Regions from separate parts of the Comamonas sp. MYb396 genome, predicted to be linked through region 2. Evidence: predicted binding sites of a transcription regulator. Region 2 holds the regulator's gene; the other holds the start of a gene.
The links. The regulator FNR, encoded in region 2, switches genes on or off when oxygen is low (the NO sensors DNR and NnrR bind a similar motif). The targets are predictions, from matches to a motif close to TTGATNNNNATCAA.
Positions count from the first base shown of each region.

Region 1: WH265_RS20580 (universal stress protein) is a predicted target of FNR. The motif match lies at 6,944-6,957, and genes of this name have one in related genera.

Region 1 is NZ_JBBGYU010000010.1:63,736-73,157, forward strand. It holds gene WH265_RS20550 (ferredoxin--NADP reductase) at 94-867, shown strand; gene WH265_RS20555 (flavin reductase family protein) at 927-1,454, opposite strand; gene WH265_RS20560 (alpha/beta fold hydrolase) at 1,610-2,419, shown strand; gene WH265_RS20565 (branched-chain amino acid aminotransferase) at 2,658-3,758, shown strand; gene WH265_RS20570 (D-amino acid dehydrogenase) at 3,829-5,163, opposite strand; gene WH265_RS20575 (LysR family transcriptional regulator ArgP) at 5,251-6,195, shown strand; gene WH265_RS20580 (universal stress protein) at 6,368-6,790, opposite strand; gene WH265_RS20585 (metallophosphoesterase) at 7,034-7,879, opposite strand; gene WH265_RS20590 (LysR family transcriptional regulator) at 7,922-8,899, opposite strand; gene WH265_RS20595 (hypothetical protein) at 9,073-9,422, shown strand, end outside.
Region 2 is NZ_JBBGYU010000005.1:168,348-177,769, reverse strand. It holds gene WH265_RS13395 (sulfite exporter TauE/SafE family protein) at 1-388, shown strand, start outside; gene hemN (oxygen-independent coproporphyrinogen III oxidase) at 405-1,787, opposite strand; gene fnr (fumarate/nitrate reduction transcriptional regulator Fnr) at 1,938-2,660, shown strand; gene WH265_RS13380 (universal stress protein) at 2,816-3,259, shown strand; gene WH265_RS13375 (malonate--CoA ligase) at 3,370-4,926, opposite strand; gene WH265_RS13370 (enoyl-CoA hydratase/isomerase family protein) at 4,993-5,784, opposite strand; gene WH265_RS13365 (Bug family tripartite tricarboxylate transporter substrate binding protein) at 5,801-6,817, opposite strand; gene WH265_RS13360 (malonyl-CoA decarboxylase) at 7,011-8,489, opposite strand; gene WH265_RS13355 (GntR family transcriptional regulator) at 8,486-9,154, opposite strand.

The DNA.
Region 1 (9,422 bases), on a different contig from region 2:
CGCGCCGATATGTCCATATGACGTTTAAGTTGTATGAATAGTGAACAATAGCGTTTATAGATATACACAAGACCAACTGACTACTGCACTGCTATGAGCGCCTTTCTCGAAGAACGTGTCCTGTCTGTTCACCACTGGACCGATCGTTTGTTCTCCTTCACGACCACCCGTGATCCCGCGCTGCGTTTTTCCAGCGGCCACTTCACGATGATTGGGCTGAAGGTCGATGGCAAGAACCTGCTGCGCGCCTATTCCATCGCCAGCCCCAACTACGAGGAGCACCTGGAGTTCCTGTCGATCAAGGTCGATGACGGCCCGCTGACCAGCAAGCTCCAGCACATCCAGGTGGGTGACACCATCATCGTCGGCAAAAAGCCCACCGGCACCTTGCTGGTCGATTACCTGCTGCCGGGCAAGAACCTGTACCTGATCGGCACCGGCACGGGCCTGGCGCCCTGGCTGTCGGTAGCGCGCGACCCCGAGACCTATGACCACTTCGAAAAGGTTGTTGTGGTGCACGGCGTGCGCCAGGTTCAGGAACTGGCCTACCAGCAGCTGCTCGAAGAAGAGCTGCCCAACCACGAGTTCCTCGGCGAAATCGTCAAGGACAAGCTGGTGTACTACCCGACGGTGACGCGCGAGCCTTTCCGCAACCAGGGCCGTATCTCCAACCAGATCACTGCCGGCACCTTCCCGCAGAACATCGGCCTGCCCGAACTGAACCCGGACACCGACCGCGTGATGCTCTGCGGCAGCCCCGCGATGCTCGCTGAGCTGAAGGAACTGCTGGAAGCCAAGGGCTTCAAGGAAGGCAATACCTCGACGCCGGGCGACTTTGTGGTGGAGCGCGCCTTCGTCGAGAAGTAAGCAGCGCCCGCCCAATGAAAAACGACCCTCGGGTCGTTTTTTGTTGTCTGCAGCGCAGATTAGATCAGCTGCTCGGTGTAGAAATTGCCACCGTGGTAGAGCAGCGGCGGCACGCCCACCACATGCTGGCAGTGCGCGACCTCGCCGACCAGGACCACATGGTCGCCCGCATCATGGTGGGGGCCGTTGCGGCACTCAAAGCTGGCAATGGCGCCGGCGAGCAGCGGCACGCCGGTCACGCCCATTTCATACTCCACGCCCGCCCAGCGGTCGATGCCCTTGCGGCTGAACTGCAGGGCCAGCTCCTTTTGGTGCGCGCCCATCACATTGATCGCGTAGTGGCTGACACTCTCGAACACCGGCATCGAGGTGGCGGTCTTCATCAGGCTCCACAGCACCAGCGGCGGCGTGAGCGAGGCGGAATTGAAGGAGCTGATCGTCAGCCCGACCTTGTTGCCATCGGGCGCCAGCGCCGTCACCACGGCCACCCCGGTGGCGAACTGGCCCAGCGCATTGCGAAACTCACGTTCGGAAAACGAGGCAGAAACAGGCGATTGCAGGTGTTCGGGGGGGAGGGAGCGGTTCACGGGGCAGGCAGACGGCAGGGGCAGACGCCATGCCGTCAAAAGCATGGATAGCGGTCATTATCGGCCAGGGGGCGAGGCCCCTGCGCGCGTAGGTGCTTGAAAACAAGGCAGGCGGGCCGCATCTGCGGGGGAAACACACGGCGAGAAGCAAACCTATGTCCTTGATTCCCAACTTCGCGATGCTCGGCAGTGGCCCGACGGTGCTGATGCTCCACGATGCCGACACCGACCACCTGGGCTTTGCCCCGCAGGTGGAGCTGCTCGCCAGCCAGGGCTACCGCGCGATCGCCTGGGACATGCCTGGCTACCATGCCAACCCGCCGCCCTATGGCGGCTACAGCCTGAAGGCGCTGGCCGCCACGGCGGACGGCCTGCTCGAAGCGCTGAAGATTGGCCGCGCCCATATCGTTGGCCATGGCATGGGCGCGATGGTGGCCGCCGAGCTGGCCCTGCGCCACCCCACCCGCGTGCGCAGCCTGAGCCTGGTGGCCGGCGGCCCGGCGCTGGGGGCGGACAGCCAGCAGCACTGGGTGCAGACGCGCCAGCAACTGCTGGCCCAGTGCCAGCAGCAGGCCAGCACCGAGGCGGTGCAGATGCAGCGCTTTGCCGAGCTGCTGGTGCAGCTGCAATCGGGCCAGCAGGCCTTGCCCGAAGGGCTGCAGCTGGCGCGCCATGCAATCACCCAGATCCAGCCGCTGGCCTATGGCCGCATGCTGGAGATGCTGGCCGGCCCCAGCACCCTCGCCGAGCGCCTGCCCCACCTCAGCCAGCGCTGCCTGCTGGTGAGCGGCGGCCAGGATGTCTGCATGCCGCCCCAGCGTATGCAGGCGCTGGCAAACCAACTGCCCGACGCTCGGCATGCCTGCCTGGAGGGCGTTGGCCACTGGCCCCAGCTGGAGAGCCCCGATGCCTTCGAGGGCCTGCTGCTCGACTTTTTGGCGACCCAGCGTGCCACGGTGCACTAGGAAAAACCCGTAAATCCGGCGCCTGCGGCGGCGCTTTGCCTCTGCAGTTGGTTGACTTGCCATCCTGGCAATGCAGCCCGCTTGGCGCCACCGGGGCAAAAAACTGGCATGCTATGGGGTTTGGCGTGCAGCCCGTCACTTTCCTGGAGCCTCTCCAGGCTGGCGGACGGCCACCATGATCGGCAGCGGCTCCCCACAGGACGCTGCTGTCCCTGTTGCCAACTGAAGGATTAGTCCCGTGTCCCCCTCTTCCCTGACCTTTGCCGTCACCCCATCGAGCCAGCCACGCAGCGCCCAAGAGCGCGCCAAGATTCTGGACAACCCGGGTTTTGGTCTGCACTTCACCGACCACATGGTCTCGGTGCACTGGGACAAAGAGGGCGGCTGGCGCGATGCGGCCGTGACCCCTTACGGCCCGATTGCGCTGGACCCTGCGGCCGCCGTGCTGCACTACGGCCAGGAAATCTTTGAAGGCATCAAGGCCTACCGCCATGCTGACGGCTCGGTCTGGACCTTCCGCCCCCAGGCCAATGCCGAGCGCCTGCAGCGCTCCGCCCGCCGCCTGGCGCTGCCGGAGCTGCCGGTCGATATCTTTGTGGAATCGCTCAAGCAAATCATCGCCGTGGACAAGGACTGGGTGCCCAGCGGCAACGAAGCGAGCCTCTACCTGCGCCCCTTCATGATCGGTGACGAAGTCTTCCTGGGCGTGCGCAGCGCCCACAAGGCCACCTACTACGTGATCGCCTGCCCCGCCGGCCCCTACTTTGCCAAGGGCGTGGCGCCCGTGGCGATCTGGCTGTCCACCGACTATGCCCGCGCGGCCAAGGGTGGCACGGGTGCCGCCAAGTGCGGCGGCAACTATGCCGCTTCGCTGCTGCCCCAGCAGCAAGCGCAGGACAACGGCTGCTCGCAGGTGCTGTTCCTCGACCCTGCCGAAGGCAAGTACCTCGAAGAGCTGGGCGGCATGAACGTGTTCCTGGTCTACGGCAAGCAAAACAAGCTGGTCACCCCCGCGCTGTCGGGCAGCATTCTGGAAGGCATCACGCGCGACTCGCTGCTGCAACTGGCACGCGACCGTGGCATGGTGGTCGAAGAGCGCAAGATCGCTGTGGACGAGTGGAAGCAAGGCGTCGCCTCCGGTGACATCACCGAAGTGTTTGCCTGCGGTACCGCTGCCGTCATCACCCCCATCGGCCAGCTCAAGGGCGAAGGCTTCTCGGTGGGCGACCTGTCGGCCCCGGCTGGCGAAGTCACGATGGCCCTGCGCAAGGAACTGACCGACATCCAGTACGGCCGCGCCCCTGACCGCCACGGCTGGCTGGTGCGTCTGGACGCCTGATTCGTCCGCGATAAACGCTAAAAGGGCCGCACAGTGTGCGGCCCTTTTTCATGGCGTTGTCCGTTGCCGTTCAGGCGGCGACTGCGGCCCGGCGCTTGGCTTCGCTTTCATAGCCGTAGAAGCCAAACTGCATCTCTGGCATGCGGCCGCTCACCAGCTCGGCCATGGCCTTGCCGCTGCCGGCGCCATGGGTCCAGCCCAGGGTGCCGTGGCCGGCATTGATCCAGAGCTTGCCGATCTTGGTGCGGCCGATGAAGGGGATATTGGTGGGGGTGGCGGGGCGCAGGCCGGTCCAGAACTGCGGGTTGCCACCTTGCTCGGGCAGGCGGGTGTCGCAGACGCCGGGCATCAGCTCCTCGATGCGGCGCGCCAGCATATGGCAGCGGGCCTTGGCCAGCGGGCTGTCCAGCGAGCTGTCAAAACCGTTGAGCTCGATCGTACCGGCCACGCGCAGCTGGTTGCCCAGGCGGCTCATCGCCAGCTTGTTGCCATCATCAATGCAGCTGACAAAGGGCGCGGACTCGGGTTTCAAGATCGGCAAGGTGGCGCTGTAACCCTTGCCGGGGTAGATGGCGACATTCAGGCCCACGGTGCGCAGCAGCGGCGCGGTGTAGCTGCCGCAGGCGACGATGACGGCATCGCCCTGCAAGGTGCGCGGACTGCTGTCGGCGCCCGCTGCGGTGGCGCGCACGGTGACGGAGTCGATCGCGCCACCGGCCACATTCAGCCGCTCAACACGGTGGTTGTAGAGAAACTGCACGCCGCCTTGGGCGCAGAGCTGGGCGAGCTTTTGCGTGAACACCCGCGCATCGCCGCTCTCGTCGCTCTCGGTAAAGGTGCCGCCCTTGATCTGCGCGGCATAGGGCTTGAAGGCGGGCTCGATCTTCAAAAACTCTTCGGTGCTGACCATGCGGCGGTTCACACCGTACTGGCGCATCAGGTCGACGGCCATCTGCGCATCCTGCACCGCTTCGTCGCTGGTGAAGAAGTGGGCAATGCCGCGCTCGAGCCGGTTGAACTGGATGCCAGTCTGCGCCACCATCGCCTTCAAGGCGTTGTGGCTATAGGCACCCAGCGCGACGATCTGCTGCACATTGCGGGCAAAGGAGCGGTCATTGCACTCGGCCAGAAACTGCGTGAGCCAGCGCCATTGCTGCGGATCGGCATGGGGGCGCAGCAGCAGCGGGGCCTCCTTGTCGAACATCCACTTGAGCGCCTTGAGCGGGGCATGCTTGTTGGCCCAGGGCTCGCAGTAGCTCACCGAGATCTGCGCGGCATTGGCATAGCTGGTCTCCAGCGCCGCGTCCGGTTGGCGATCCACGACGGTGACGTCATGGCCGAGTTGCAGCAAATGCCAGGCAGTGCTGGTGCCGATGATGCCGGCGCCGAGGATGATGACTTTCATGCCTCTCAGTGTCTGGCATCTTGGCTGTAACATAAAGTGCAATTAAACTTCTTCAAGATTCATCAGTTCTTCTAATACTGGAGCCCCATGAGCAACCTGGACCCGGTCGCGCTGGAATGCCTGGCCGCCGTGATTGAAGAAGGCGGTTTCGAGAAGGCCGCGCTGCGCCTGAATGTGACGCAATCGGCCGTCTCGCAGCGGCTGCGCGCGCTGGAGGCGCAGATCGGCTCGGTGCTGGTGGTGCGCAGCCGCCCGCTGCGGCCCACCGCTGCCGGCCAGCTGCTGCTCAAGCACACCCAGCAGCTGCGGCTGCTGCGCACCGACCTGGAGCAGGAGCTGCACAGCCTGCTGCCCCACGCCATGGGCCGCAGCGCGCATGACGAGGCCATCTCGATTGCCATCAATGCCGACAGCATTGCCACCTGGGCGCTCGATGCGCTGCAGGACATCGCACTGCAGCAGCTGCCGCTGGAGATCATCACCGACGACCAGGACCACACGCTGGAGCTGCTGCGCACCGGCGAGGTGCTCGGCTGCGTCACCACCATGCCGCAGGCGCTGCGCGGCTGCCGCGTGACCGCGCTGGGCGCCATGCACTACATCGCCGTGGCAGCGCCCAGTTTTGCCCAGCAGCATGTGCCGCAGGGCATCAACCGCAGCAACTTCAAGCACCTGCCGTTTCTCAGCTACAACCGCAAGGACGACATGCAGCGCGTGTTTGTCGCCCGCGCGATGGGCCTCAAGACCGTCGGCCTGCACCAGCTCTATGTGCCCAATTCCGAAGCCCAGGTGCGCGCCGTGGCTGCTGGCTGGGGCGTGGGCGTGGTGCCCGAGCTGCTGGCCCGCCCTTATCTCGCCGATGGCCGCCTGGTCAATGTGGCCGAGGCCCAGGTGCTGCGCGTGGACCTGTACTGGCACTGCTGGAATCTGCAGTCGGCCTTGCTGGGCGCCCTGAGCGACGCGATGGTGCACAGCGCCAAGAGCAGCCTGGCGCCGCCCACGGCCGCCGCGCGCGCCACCGTCAAGGCATAAAAAAACTGCCTGCACCCCAGGGGGATGCAAGCAGTTTCCGGATGTCCACAGGCATTCATCGCACCGGTGGTTCCATCCCTCCCTCATCAGTGAAATCCATTGCTTGTGCAGTATCCACGCCAAGTATTGCTATATGGTGAATAGCAAATGACAGACGCATGATCTGATCCATTTACCGAATCAGCAATACCGGCAGCTTGCTCTCGGCCAGCACCTGGGTCGCCACCGAGCCCAGCACCAGCTTGGCCAGTGCGCCATGGCCCCGGGTGCCCATGATCAGCAGGTCATAGTCACCCTTATCGGCCGTCTCGGCAATGGTCTGCGAGATCGGGCCGACGGCAGTCTCGGCCACAGCCTTGACCTGGTGGGCGGCCAGAAACTCCTGCACCGGCACCAGCACCTTCTGCGCCTCCTCGCTGTGGTAGTCATCCACCAGCGCCTTGCCCAAGGCCTTGGCGGCCCGGGGCGGCAGCAAAGGCTGCACCGTGAGCACCGTATAGTGGTGGTTGGGCGTCAGCCACTCTGCGTGCGCTGCCAGGTAATCGAGCATCTTCTGGGTGTAGGGGCTGCCATCAACGGCCAACAAAATACGCATGCCTTGACTCCTTCAAAAAGGGGTGAGGGACCCAACACCGGTGGCGCCACCAACGCTGGACTGTGGCCTGGCAAACCCGCGCTCCATCAGCAAGAACGCGCTTTACAGGCTAAATCATGTGTATCAGCTTATAGATTTATCGTCAAACGGGCATTGATGTGCATCAGGCCTGGCGATAAATTTAGGTAAAAACCCTTGGATTTGAGATTTGGCGAGGGGAGGCCGGAAATGGAGCAAACCTGGCTACACCCGCACCAAGCAATGCGGATTGAAGCTTTCCTGCTCGCCCTTGCGCGCATAGCCCAGCGGGTTGGCCACGACCCGGCATTGCCAGGGGCGGCCATCGCTGTGCTGGCCTTTGGCCACATAGTCGCTCGGAGCATGCAGATGGCCATGGATCCAGAGGTCGGCATAGGGCAGCAGGTCATCGAGCACATTGCAAAAGCCGGCGGTGCCAGGGGTCAGTCCATAGCGCGGATCGGCGCTGCGCAGGCTGGGCGCAAAGTGGGTGATGACGACGGTCTTGCCGTCAAAGGGCTCGGCCAGTGCGGCGCGCAGCCATTCCTGGCAACGCAGCGCTTCGTCGCGCATCTCGGCGGCCAAAAAGGGCTGGCCGTTGCGCTGCATCTGGGCCTTGGTCAGGTAGAAATTGGCAGCCTTGAAGGCCTTCTCGCGCTGCTTCATCAGCGCACCCAGCTCGGTCACGCCGTTGTGCAGCGCAATGGCGTCGTAGTCGGACCAGAGCGTGGTGCCGATAAAGCGTACGCCATCGATGACCAGGGTGTCGCAGTCGAGCATGGTGATGCCCAGCTTTTCGCAGCTGGCACGCAGGCGCAGCCGGGCGGTATCGAAATCCTGGTTGTCGAACTCATGGTTGCCGGGCACCAGGATCACCGGTTCGGGCCAATGGCCGCCGGCCTGTTGCGGGCTGAACTGGGTGAGGCCAAAATCGGCATCGTCCAGCATCGAGCCATTCTGGTAGGAGCCAATGTCGCCGGCCAGCACCAGCAACTGTGCGCCGGGCGCAGGCTGGGCACGGAAATGGGGGTGGGTCTCCAGATGCAGGTCGGACAGAATTTGCAGGTGCATGGTCGCCAAGCCTACCATGGGCTTTGGCGCCTTGCAGCCCCGCTACATCGGTAATTCCAGGTCAGGAAAAGCCGCCCGGGCCGAGCGCTCCAGCGCGTGCAGCATCCATTCCAGCGCCGAGGGCGGAATATGCCCGCTGCGGCTGCGCCAGAGCGCATCCACATGCACGGCCTCGACGCGCAGCGGCAGCGGCTGGAAGGCCAGCAGATCGGCGATACCGGTGGCGGGCACAAAGTGGCGCGGCAGGACAGTCAGCAGATCGGTGCGCGCCACCACGCGGGCGGCGGTGAAGTACTGGTTCACCGTCAGCACCACCCGGCGTTTGCGGCCGATCGATGCCAGCGCCTCGTCCAGAAAGCCAAAGGGCTGGCCGGAAAAGCTCACCAGCATATGGCGCGCATCGCAGTAGCGCTCCAAAGTCAGCAAGCCCTCACTCAAAGGGTGATCCTTGCGCATCACGCAGAGGTATTCGCCGTCATAGAGGCGCCGGCTCTCGAAATCCACCAGGTCCCCCGACTGGGCGCGGGCCGTCATCTCCGCGAGCACAAAGGGGAAATAGCCCACGGCCAGGTCGGCGGTCTCGGCTTCCAGCTCCTCGCGCGGATCCCGGGTAGTGAGTGGTTGCACATGCACAGAGACGCCTGGTGCCTCGGTCTCCAGAATATGCATCAGGCTGGGCAGCAAGGTGGCGGCGGTCGCATCGGCCATCGCCACGACAAAGGCCTGGGTCGCATGCGCGGGGTCAAAGCGCTCCGGTGCAAAGCTGGCCTGCAGGCGCGCCAGCGATTCGCGCACCACCGGCCACAGCGCATTGGCCAGCGGCGTGGGCTCCACGCCCTGGCCGCTGCGCACCAACAGTTCGTCATGCAGCGCCTCGCGCAAGCGCCGCATCGCATTGCTGACTGCCGGCTGGGTGATGGCTAGCTTGTCGGCCGCCCGGGTCAGGCTGCGCTCATTCATCACCTCGTCGAATACACGCAAGAGGTTCAGGTCCAGGTGCCGAAATTGGTGGGGCAGCATTTTCAATCCTTTGCAGCGCTGGGCGAACCGCAATACATCACTGACATGAATGATACAGATTCAAAAGATAAATTTGAGAACGTCTAGGGTAAACCCTATACTTCGTTCATCGCTTCAAAGAAGCATTAATACCAAAGACATCCATCATGACCAACAGTTTTGTACACACTGACATGGCTACCGAACACACGGGCGTTCTGCGTGTGGAACGTGCTGCTGAACATCTCAAGACCACCTTCGGCACCAAGGGCGTTGGCGCATCGCTGATGCTGGCCGCGCTGGTCGCTGCCGTGCTGGTGGTTGCTACCCGCCTGGTGGACTCCGTCGCTGGCGGTAGCCACTGGATCGCTGGCTGGGCCCTGCTGTGGGCTGTCGCCTTTGTCGCCATCGCCCTGCTGGCCGCCCCTGCCCGCAACCTGAGCAGCAGCCTGCGCGCCGCCCGCCGCAGCTGGGACGAAGGCCACCGCCGCGCCCTGGAAGACGACAAGACCTGGCAAGTGGCCCTGCAAGACAGCCGCGTGAT
Region 2 (9,422 bases):
GGCCGCTGGCGGCGTGATCGGCTGCCTCTCGGGCCTGGTGGGCGCCGGTGGCGCCTTCATCAGCGTGCCTTTCATGACCTGGTGCAGCGTGCCGATGCACAACGCGGTGGCCACCAGCTCGGCACTGGGTTTTCCAATTGCGGTCACCAATGTCATCGGCTTCATGGTGGCTGGCCTGCACCTGCAGGGCCTGCCACCGCATTCGCTGGGCTATATCTGGCTGCCCGGCCTGGCCGCCATTGCCACCTGCAGCGTGCTGACGGCGCCGCTGGGCGCCCGTGCCGCGCACCGGCTGCCGGTGGGCCAGCTCAAGAAGATCTTTGGCGGCATCTTGCTGTGCCTGGCCGCGTACATGCTCTACAAGAGCCTGGCGGCCTGGCAGGGCTGAGACTTGCCAGAGCGGGCTAGATAATCCGCGAGAAGCGCGCCCGGTTGCGGTCGGCCTGCAGGTTCTTGTCGAACACCATGGCCACGCCGCGCACAAAGTACCAACCCAGCTCGGTCACATTGATCGCCTCGTCGCTCAGCTGCACCAGGCCTTGCTCCTGCAGCTCGCGCAGCTGGGCCAGCTCGGCGGCAAAGTACTGCGCAAAATCAATCAGCCAGGCCTGCTCCAGCGATTCAATCGCCAGGCTCCCCTGGCACATCAGGCCCATGATCACCGCGCGGCGCAGCAGGTCATCGCGCGTCAATGCCAGGCCCCGCACCACGGGGATCTGACCCTGGTCGATCAGGTCGTAGTACTCCTCCAGGGTCTTGGCATTCTGGCTGTAGGTCGCGCCAATGCGGCCGATGGCCGACACGCCCAGCGCCAGCAGATCGCAATCGGGCTGGGTGCTGTAGCCCTGAAAGTTGCGGTGCAGGCGCCCTTGGCGCTTGGCCACCGCCAAGGCATCGTCGGGCAAGGCGAAATGGTCCATGCCCACATACACATAACCGGCGCCTTCCAGCGCGGCCAGGGCCTGGGCCAGCATGGCCAGCTTGTCGGCCGGGCTGGGCAGGTCCTGCGCCTGGATGCGGCGCTGGGGCTTGAAGCGCTCGGGCAGGTGCGCATAGGCGTAGAGCGCAATGCGGTCGGGCCGCAGCGCATTGACCTGCTCCATCGTGCGCACAAAGCTGGCCGGGCTTTGCTGGGGTAGACCATAGATCAGATCGATATTGATAGATTCAAAGCCGATCTCACGCGCCTGCTCGACCAAGGCAAACACCTGGTCGGCGGGCTGCTCGCGGTGCACGGCCTTTTGCACCAGCGGGTCAAAATCCTGCACGCCAAAGCTCAGCCGGTTAAAGCCCAGCTGGTAGAGATGCTGCAGGCGCTCGCGGCTCACGGTGCGCGGGTCCACCTCGATCGAGTACTCGCCACCGGGCTGCAGATGAAAACGCTGCTTGACCATGTCCATCAGGCGGCTGAGGCCGGCATCGGTCAAGAACGTGGGCGAGCCGCCGCCCAGGTGCAGCTGGCTGATGGTGGGACGGGCGCTGACATGGGCCAGCTGCAGGTCCAGCTCGCGCTCGAGGTAGTCCAGGTACTCGTCGGCCCGCTCGGCATGCTTGGTGATGATCTTGTTGCAGGCACAGTAGTAGCACAGCGAGGCGCAGAACGGCACATGCACATACAAGGACAGCGGAGCGAGCCTGCCAGCCAGGCCGGTGCCGCGTTGCGCCAGCGCCTGCTTGTACTCATTCGCAGCAAAGGCTTCAACAAATCGGTCTGCGGTAGGATACGAGGTGTAACGGGGGCCGGGAACATCAAAACGGCGCAGCAGGTCGGGGGTCAGGGAAATCATGTGGCTTCTTCCTAGCGGACCCCCAATGTGCCCCAAGCTCTGCCACGCGTCCTTGATGTACATCAAGAACCCATTTGGCGCCTGCACGCACAATAGGCGCATACGAGGAACGCCGTTCCTACATGAATATTTGTTCACGGGTATTGATACATGACATCCAACTCCATCAAAGTGGTGTGCTCCAACTGCAATTTGCGCGAGCTGTGCATGCCCGTGGGACTGTCGGCCGAACAAATGGAGCGCATCGACGAGATCGTCGCCACCCGGCGCAAGATCAAACGCGGCAGCGCGCTGTTCCGCAACGGTGAGACCTTCACCTCCCTCTATGCGATTCGCACCGGCTTTTTCAAGACCAGCATCGCCACCGAAGACGGACGCGACCAGGTCACCGGCTTTCAGATGGCCGGCGAGATCATCGGGCTTGACGGCATCGTCAACGACCGCCATTCCTGCGACGCGATTGCGCTGGAAGACGCCGAAGTCTGCGTGATGCCCTACTCCTCGCTCGAAGACCTGTCGCGCGAAGTGACCGCCTTGCAGCACCATGTGCACAAGGTCATGAGCCGCGAGATCGTGCGCGAGCATGGCGTCATGCTGCTGCTGGGCAGCATGCGCGCCGAAGAGCGCCTGGCCGCCTTCTTGCTGAACCTGGTGCAGCGCCTGCATGCCCGGGGCTTTTCGCAGCATGAGCTGATCCTGCGCATGACACGCGAGGAAATCGGCAGCTACCTGGGCCTCAAGCTCGAGACCGTCAGCCGCACCTTCTCCAAGTTTGCCGAGGAGAACATCATCGAGGTCAAGCAGCGCCATGTGCGCATTCTGGACACCGACAAGCTCCAGGGCCTGATCAACACCCAGGCCTGCTCGGCCTAAGCTAAGCAGCTATTCCAAGTCGCCGCGTCAGCGGATACAAACGCGGTCTGATCCGACATCCGCTCAAGCCGCAAGCGGCGATGCTCTGTGTTGAATCCACGGCAAGGCTGGCCCCTGGTCGCCCTGCCCTACGTCTGACCTGAAAGGAGCCTGCCATGTACCAACATATCCTGCTTGCCACCGATGGCTCTGAGCTGTCCGAGAAGGCCGTGCGCCACGCCCTCGCGCTGGCCAAGCTGAGCCACGCCACGGTCACCGCCGTCAACATCTCGCCCAACTACCCGCGCAGCTACTTCGAGGGCAGCACCATGCAAAACCCCGATGACATTGCGCGCATCGAGGACGGCTGGGAACGCGCCGCCCAGGGCATTGTCGACAAGGTGGTGGCCGAAGGCGCTGCCACCGGCGTGCCCATCAAGACCCTGGTGATCAAGTCCGACATGATTGCCGAGGCGCTGCTGGAGACGGCGAAAAAGGAAAACTGCGACCTGATCGTCATGGCATCGCACGGCTACCGGGGCTTGAAGCGCCTGCTGCTGGGCAGCGAAACCCAGCATGTGCTGACCCATGCGACGATACCGGTGCTGGTGCTGCGCTGATCGCCACCTAAGCGCATCCGCCCAATAGCAAACCCTCGCCTGTGGCAGCTTCTTGGCTGCCACAGCGCGAGGGTTTTGTCATGGCGGCGCAGGCCGCCTTCATGGGCGCATCAGCCCTTGAACAGGCCCTGGTACTGGTCGCGCAGCAGGTTCTTTTGCACCTTGCCCATGGTGTTGCGTGGCAGCTCGCCCACGACAAAGCAGCGCTTGGGAATCTTGAAGTTGGCCAGCTGCTTTTTCAAAGTCGCAATGATGCCCTCGGCATCGAGCTGCTGGCCCGCCTTGGCAATGACCACGGCCACGCCCACTTCGCCAAAATCGGGGTGCGGCACGCCGACCAGCGCGCTTTCCGCGACGCCCGGCAGTTCGTTGATGAAGCCCTCGATCTCGGCCGGGTAGACGTTGTAGCCGCCGGAGATGATCAGGTCCTTGCTGCGGCCGACGATGGTCACATAGCCGCGCGCATCGATCTTGCCCACGTCGCCGGTCTTGAACCAGCCGTCGGCCGTGAACTCCTGCGCGGTCTTCTCGGGCATGCGCCAGTAGCCGCTGAACACATTGGGGCCTTGCACCTGGATATGGCCGATCTCATCGGCGCCCAGCGCCTGGCCGTCATCGCCCTGCGCCCGCACGCCCACACCCGGCAGCGGAAAGCCCACCGTGCCGCCCCGGCGCTCATCCTGGCCGCCATGGCGGGCATCGGCCTGGTAGGGGTTGGAGACCAGCATGATGGTCTCGCTCATGCCATAGCGCTCCAAAATCGTGTGGCCGGTGCGGGTCTGCCAGTCGCGGAAGGTCTCGATCAGCAACGGCGCCGAGCCGGAGATGAACAAACGCATGTGCTGGGCCGCCGCCTTGGTCAGGCCCGGCTCGGCCAGCAGGCGCACATACAGGGTCGGCACGCCCATGAAGACCGTCGCCCGCGCCATCGCGGCAATCACCGCCTTGGGCTCGAACTTGGCAAACCAGACCATCTTGCTGCCATTGAGCAAGGCCGCATGGATCGCGACAAACAGGCCATGCACATGGAAGATCGGCAGCGCATGGATCAGCACATCGCCCTTTTTCCAGCCCCAGTAGTCCTTGAGCATCACGGCATTGCTCAGCAGGTTGCCATGGCTCAGCATCGCGCCCTTGCTGCGCCCGGTGGTACCACTGGTGTAGAGGATGGCAGCCATATCGTCGGCAGATTTCTGCGCAGGCGTGTGCGCATCGGCGCAGTGCACCGCACGCTCCAGCAGCGTGCCGCTGCGGTCATCGCCCAGGGTAAACACGCTTTGCGTGCCGCACTGGAAAGCGATCTTGGAGACCCAGCCAAAGTTGGCCGGCGAGCAGACCACCACGGCCGGCTCGGCATTGGTGACAAAGTACTCGATCTCGGCGCTTTGGTAGGCGGTGTTGAGCGGCAGAAACACATGGCCGGCGCGCAAGGTGGCCAGGTACAGCGCCATCGCTTCGACCGACTTTTCCACCTGCACCGCTACGCGGCTGCCGGAAGGAATATTCAGTGAATCGAGCAGGTTGGCGATGCGCGCGCTCATGCGGTCCAGGTCGCGCCAGCTGTAGTTCAGCGGCTCACCGCTGGCCGAGGTGGTCTCCACGGCGATGGCATCGAGGTCCTCAGGAAAGGCCGCGCGCAGGGCGCAGAACAGGTTGTCGTTGGTCATGTTTGTCTACTTGGTTGGTGGTTTCCTTGGCGCCTGCGGCCTGGCCGGTGGCCAGCGCAGGCACGGTCAAAACTGGGCTGCTCTTTTGGCGACAAAGGCGGCAATGCCTTCGCGGTGTTCTGCCGAATCGGCATAGGCATAGGGCTGCTGCAGCACCGGGGCCTGGGCATCGCCTTCGGCCAGCGCACGCAGCAGCTGCTTGGTCATGCGGGCGGCCTGGGGCGCCAGGCCGCAGATGCGGGCGACGCTGCGTTCCAGCTGGGCGTGCAGGTCTTGAGCGGGGTACACCTGGCTCAAAAAGCCCGAGGCCAGCATCTGCTCGGCGCCAAAGACCGCTGCCTCCAGCAGCATCTGCCGCGTCTTGGCAGGCCCCACCTGGCTCAGCACCAGCGCCGCCTCCTTGGGCGCCATCGGAAAGCCCAGCTTGGCAATCGGCGCGCCAAACTGGGCTCTGTCTGTTGCCAGGCGGGTGTCGCAGCAGCTGGCCAGCTCCACGCCCGCGCCCATGCAGGCGCCGTCAATGGCAGCGACCAGCGGCACATCGCATTGCAGCATGGCATGGAGCGCCGGCCAGACCTCGCCTTCGTGGAAGGCGGCCAGGCTCTCTGGCTGAAAGCGAAAGCCGGCGTACTCCGAGATATCGCCACCGGCACAAAAGGCCTCGCCCTCGCCTTGCAGCACGATGCAGCGCAGCCCGGGCTGGCGCTGCAGGTCCTCAAACACGCGGCGCAGCTGGCGCCACATGGCGCGCGACATGGCATTGCGCTTGCCCGCATGGTCCAGCACCACGCGCACGGCCTGCGCGCGGGATGCCTCCTTGCCCGCCACCCACGATTGCACACGAACCTGCCCCGCCATCATCTCGCTCCTCTTGTCATTCAATCTTCGCACCCGAGGCCTTGACCACCTCGGCCCAGCGCTTGACCTCGTCGGCCACAAAGGCGGCAAACTGCGGCTGCGTCATGCTGCCATATTCCGCACCATTCTTGGCCCAGATGGCCTTGATTTCTTCCGACGCGCCCATGCGTTTGGCCTCTTCGAACATGCGCGCCTGCAGCTCGGGCGAGGTGCCCTTGATGGCCCAGAGGCCGTACCAGGTGGTCACGTTGTAATCGGGCAGCCCCACTTCGGCAGCGCAGGGCACATCGGGCAGCGATGGGTTGCGCTGGCTGCCCGAGACCATCAGGCACTTGATGCGCCCGGCGGCGATATGCGCGGCCGACGAGCCCAGGCCGTCGAACAGCATGTCCACATTGCCGGCAATCAGGTCCTGCAGCGCCGGGCCCGCGCCCTTGTAAGGCACATGCAGAATGTCGGTCTGGCTCTGGATCTTGAACAGCTCGCCAGCCAGGTGGTGGCTGGTGCCCGCGCCGGCCGAGGCAAAGCTCATCTTGCCCGGGTTGGCCTTGAGCTGGGCCAGCAGCTGCTGCATATTGGCCGCCGTCACCCGCTTGGGGTTGACCACCAGCACCTGCGGCACCGTGGCGAGCAGGGCCAGCGGCACCAGGTCCTTCTGGATGTCGTAATCGAGCTTGGGGTAGACCGAGGGCGCAATCACATGGTGGGTGCCGCCCATGAAGAAATGGTAGCCGTCGGAGGGCTGGCGCGCAGCAAAGCTGGCGCCCAGGGTGCCGCCAGCGCCGCCTTTGTTGTCGATCACCAGGGTCTTGCCCGAGATTTTCGAGAACTGCGAGGACAGCGGCCGCGCAAAGGCATCGGTGCCGCCCCCTGCGGGAAAGGGCACCACCCAGGTCACCGGCTTGGTGGGCCAGTCCTTGGCTGCTGCAGTGTTGGCCCAGCTCCAGGCGGGCAGCGCCGTGCCCGCCATGCCAGCGGCCAGGCCCAGCAGGGTTCGTCTTCTGGACGGGGAAGGTGTATTGCTCTTGGTCATCTTGTCTCCTAACGGTTATTTTTAAAGATCCACGCACACCCGCCTGCGCGCGCCGACAGCAACGCGCAGGCCCTGGGTGGTCAGCAAAGAATGCCTACCACCCAGGCTGCGGCCCTGATGGGGGCCTGCAGCTCTCTCCAGGCCAGCGCAGCGCCCGGGGCGCGATGCTGGCCTGCCATCCTCAAAAACAGGTTCAGACCTTGGCCAGCGCCTCGATGCCCGATGACACCGGAATCTTGCCCTGGGCGAGCGCATTGCGGTGCTTGTCCAGGCGCTTCAAGTCGTACAGGTAGTTCACCATCAAACCATAGGACTGCTTGATGCCCTTGGCCGAGGTATCACCCGCCCAGTTCAGGCGCTCGACGCGCGAGCCATTGCCCAGGTGAAAGCGCGCGACCGGGTCCACCGGTTTGTCCTTGACCAGGCTCTTGCCCAGGTAGCGGGCAGCAGCATGCCGCAGCAGCTTGGCGGCCGCATCGCCCGCCTGCCACTGGCCCGGTTGCTCCAGCGCGGCCATCCAGTCATCCACCGTCGGCTCGGCCTTGTCCAGTGCCTTGCCCAGCTCGGCGCGCAGGCGCTTGTCGGCGCCCTCCCAGACCTCGGCCGCGTTCTTGCCCAGCCAGCTGCGAAAACCCGGTATCGGCGACAAGGTCGCGAACTGGCGCAGCTTGGGAAACTCCTGCAGCAGCTGCTCGACCACGGTCTTGATCAGCGAATCGCCAAAACTCACGCCGCGCAAACCGGTCTGGGTGTTGCTGATCGAGTAGAAGATCGCCGTGCTGGCCTTGTTCACATCGGCTGCGGCGGCGGCCTCGTCCAGCAGCGGCGCAATGCTGTCCGACATCTTGTCGACCAGGGCCACCTCGACAAAGATCAGCGGCTCGTTGGGCAGGCGCGGGTGGAAAAAGCCGTAGCAGCGGCGGTCACTGTCGAGGCGGTTTTTCAGATCGGTCCAGCTGCGGATGTCATGCACCGCTTCGTACTTGATGAGTTTTTCGAGCAAGGACGCGGGCGAATCCCAGCTGAGGCTGCGCAGCTCCAAAAAGGCGATGTCAAACCAGGTCGAGAACAGGTATTCCAGATCGGCGTCCACGGCGACCAGCCATTCCTGGCTCTTGAGCTGGGGCAGCATCTGCGCGCGCAGATCGAGCAAGAAGCGCATGCCCTGCGCGGGCACCGCAAAGCGCTGGAACAGGCGCATGCGCGGGGTCTGCAAGGCCTTGCGCAGGTGGCGCTCGGCAGCGGCCATGCTGGCGGTGCCGATCGCGTCCTCATATCGCTGGCGGGCCTGGCCGATCTTGGCCACATCGGGCACAAACTGCTCGCACAGCAGGCGCCAGCAGTCCAGGCGCTGCTCGGGCTGGGCGGCGGCATACCACTGCATCACCGGCTCGGCCAGGCGCCCGCCTTCGGCATCGCTCACCTCGCTGGCGCCCACGGCCTGCAGGTCGGCCAGCAGGCGGCGCAGCTCGCGCGGCGACAGCGCCTCATTGCCCCGGCGCAAGGTGGCCTTGAGGCGCTCGGTGGTGCTGCGCTCGCCTTCGGCAGCGCTGCTGCTGCCCAGCTCGGTAGGAATGCCGACCGAGCGCAGCCAGGCCGCGCTTTTTTGCAGCCAGCTGTTGGCGGCGCTGTCCACCCCAGTGGCGGGCGAAGTTTCGGTAGCGGTGGTCATAAAGCAATCCTTGACAGTGAAAGGGGGGTGGTGCGCAGCAGGGCCTTGCGCTGCTGCAGCAAATGGTTGCGCATAGTCTGCTCGGCGGCATCGGCGTCGCCCGTCAGCATCACGGCATAGATATCGAGGTGTTCCTGCAAGCTGGCCTGCAGGCGGCCGGGCGCACGCAGCTGGTGCAGCCGTGCCAGGCGCAGAATGCGGCGCAGATCGGCAATGGCCTGGGCCAGCCAGCGGTTGTCGGCCAGGGTGATGAAGGCCTCATGGATCTGGTGGTTCATGCGGTAGTAGGCCGCGATGTCGCCCGCCTCGGCGTAGTGGGTCAGCTGCTCGTGCATCACATCGAGCACGGCGCGGTCGGCGCTGCTGAGTTTCTTGGTGGCCTCGTAGGCGGCGCGCCCCTCCAAGAGCGCAATGACCGGAAAGATATCGTCCAGATCGCGCTCGGTCACGGTCTCGACAAAGCAGCCGCGCCGGGGTTCATGGCGCAGCAGCCCTTCGGAGACCAGCAGTTTGAGGGCTTCGCGCAGCGGTGTGCGTGAGACGGACAGCTGGTCGCACAGTGCCTTTTCATCCAGCAGTTCGCCTGCGGCGAGGGTGCCGGCAAAGATCAGGTCACGCACCTGGATCGCCACCGTGTCGTGCAAAGGCTGTCCGGCAACCGCCATCCGCTCACTCCTTTGGGAAAAATTCGCTCTGCACCGCCCGCCCCAGACTCCCACTTTGTCATTGGAATTAGCTTTGGCTTTGTCTCTTGCTCAGAGACCAGTCCAGCAGTGCAATGCTGTAATTATGAGAAATTACAGCGCATTTTGTCCCCCGTGTTAACACCCGGTTCATACCCCGCGACCACTGTTACCGGTGCAAACGCTTACCTTCCTCGGCTGCGGGCACAAAAAAAGCAGGCACCGGTTGCACCAGGCCTGCTAGCGTTAC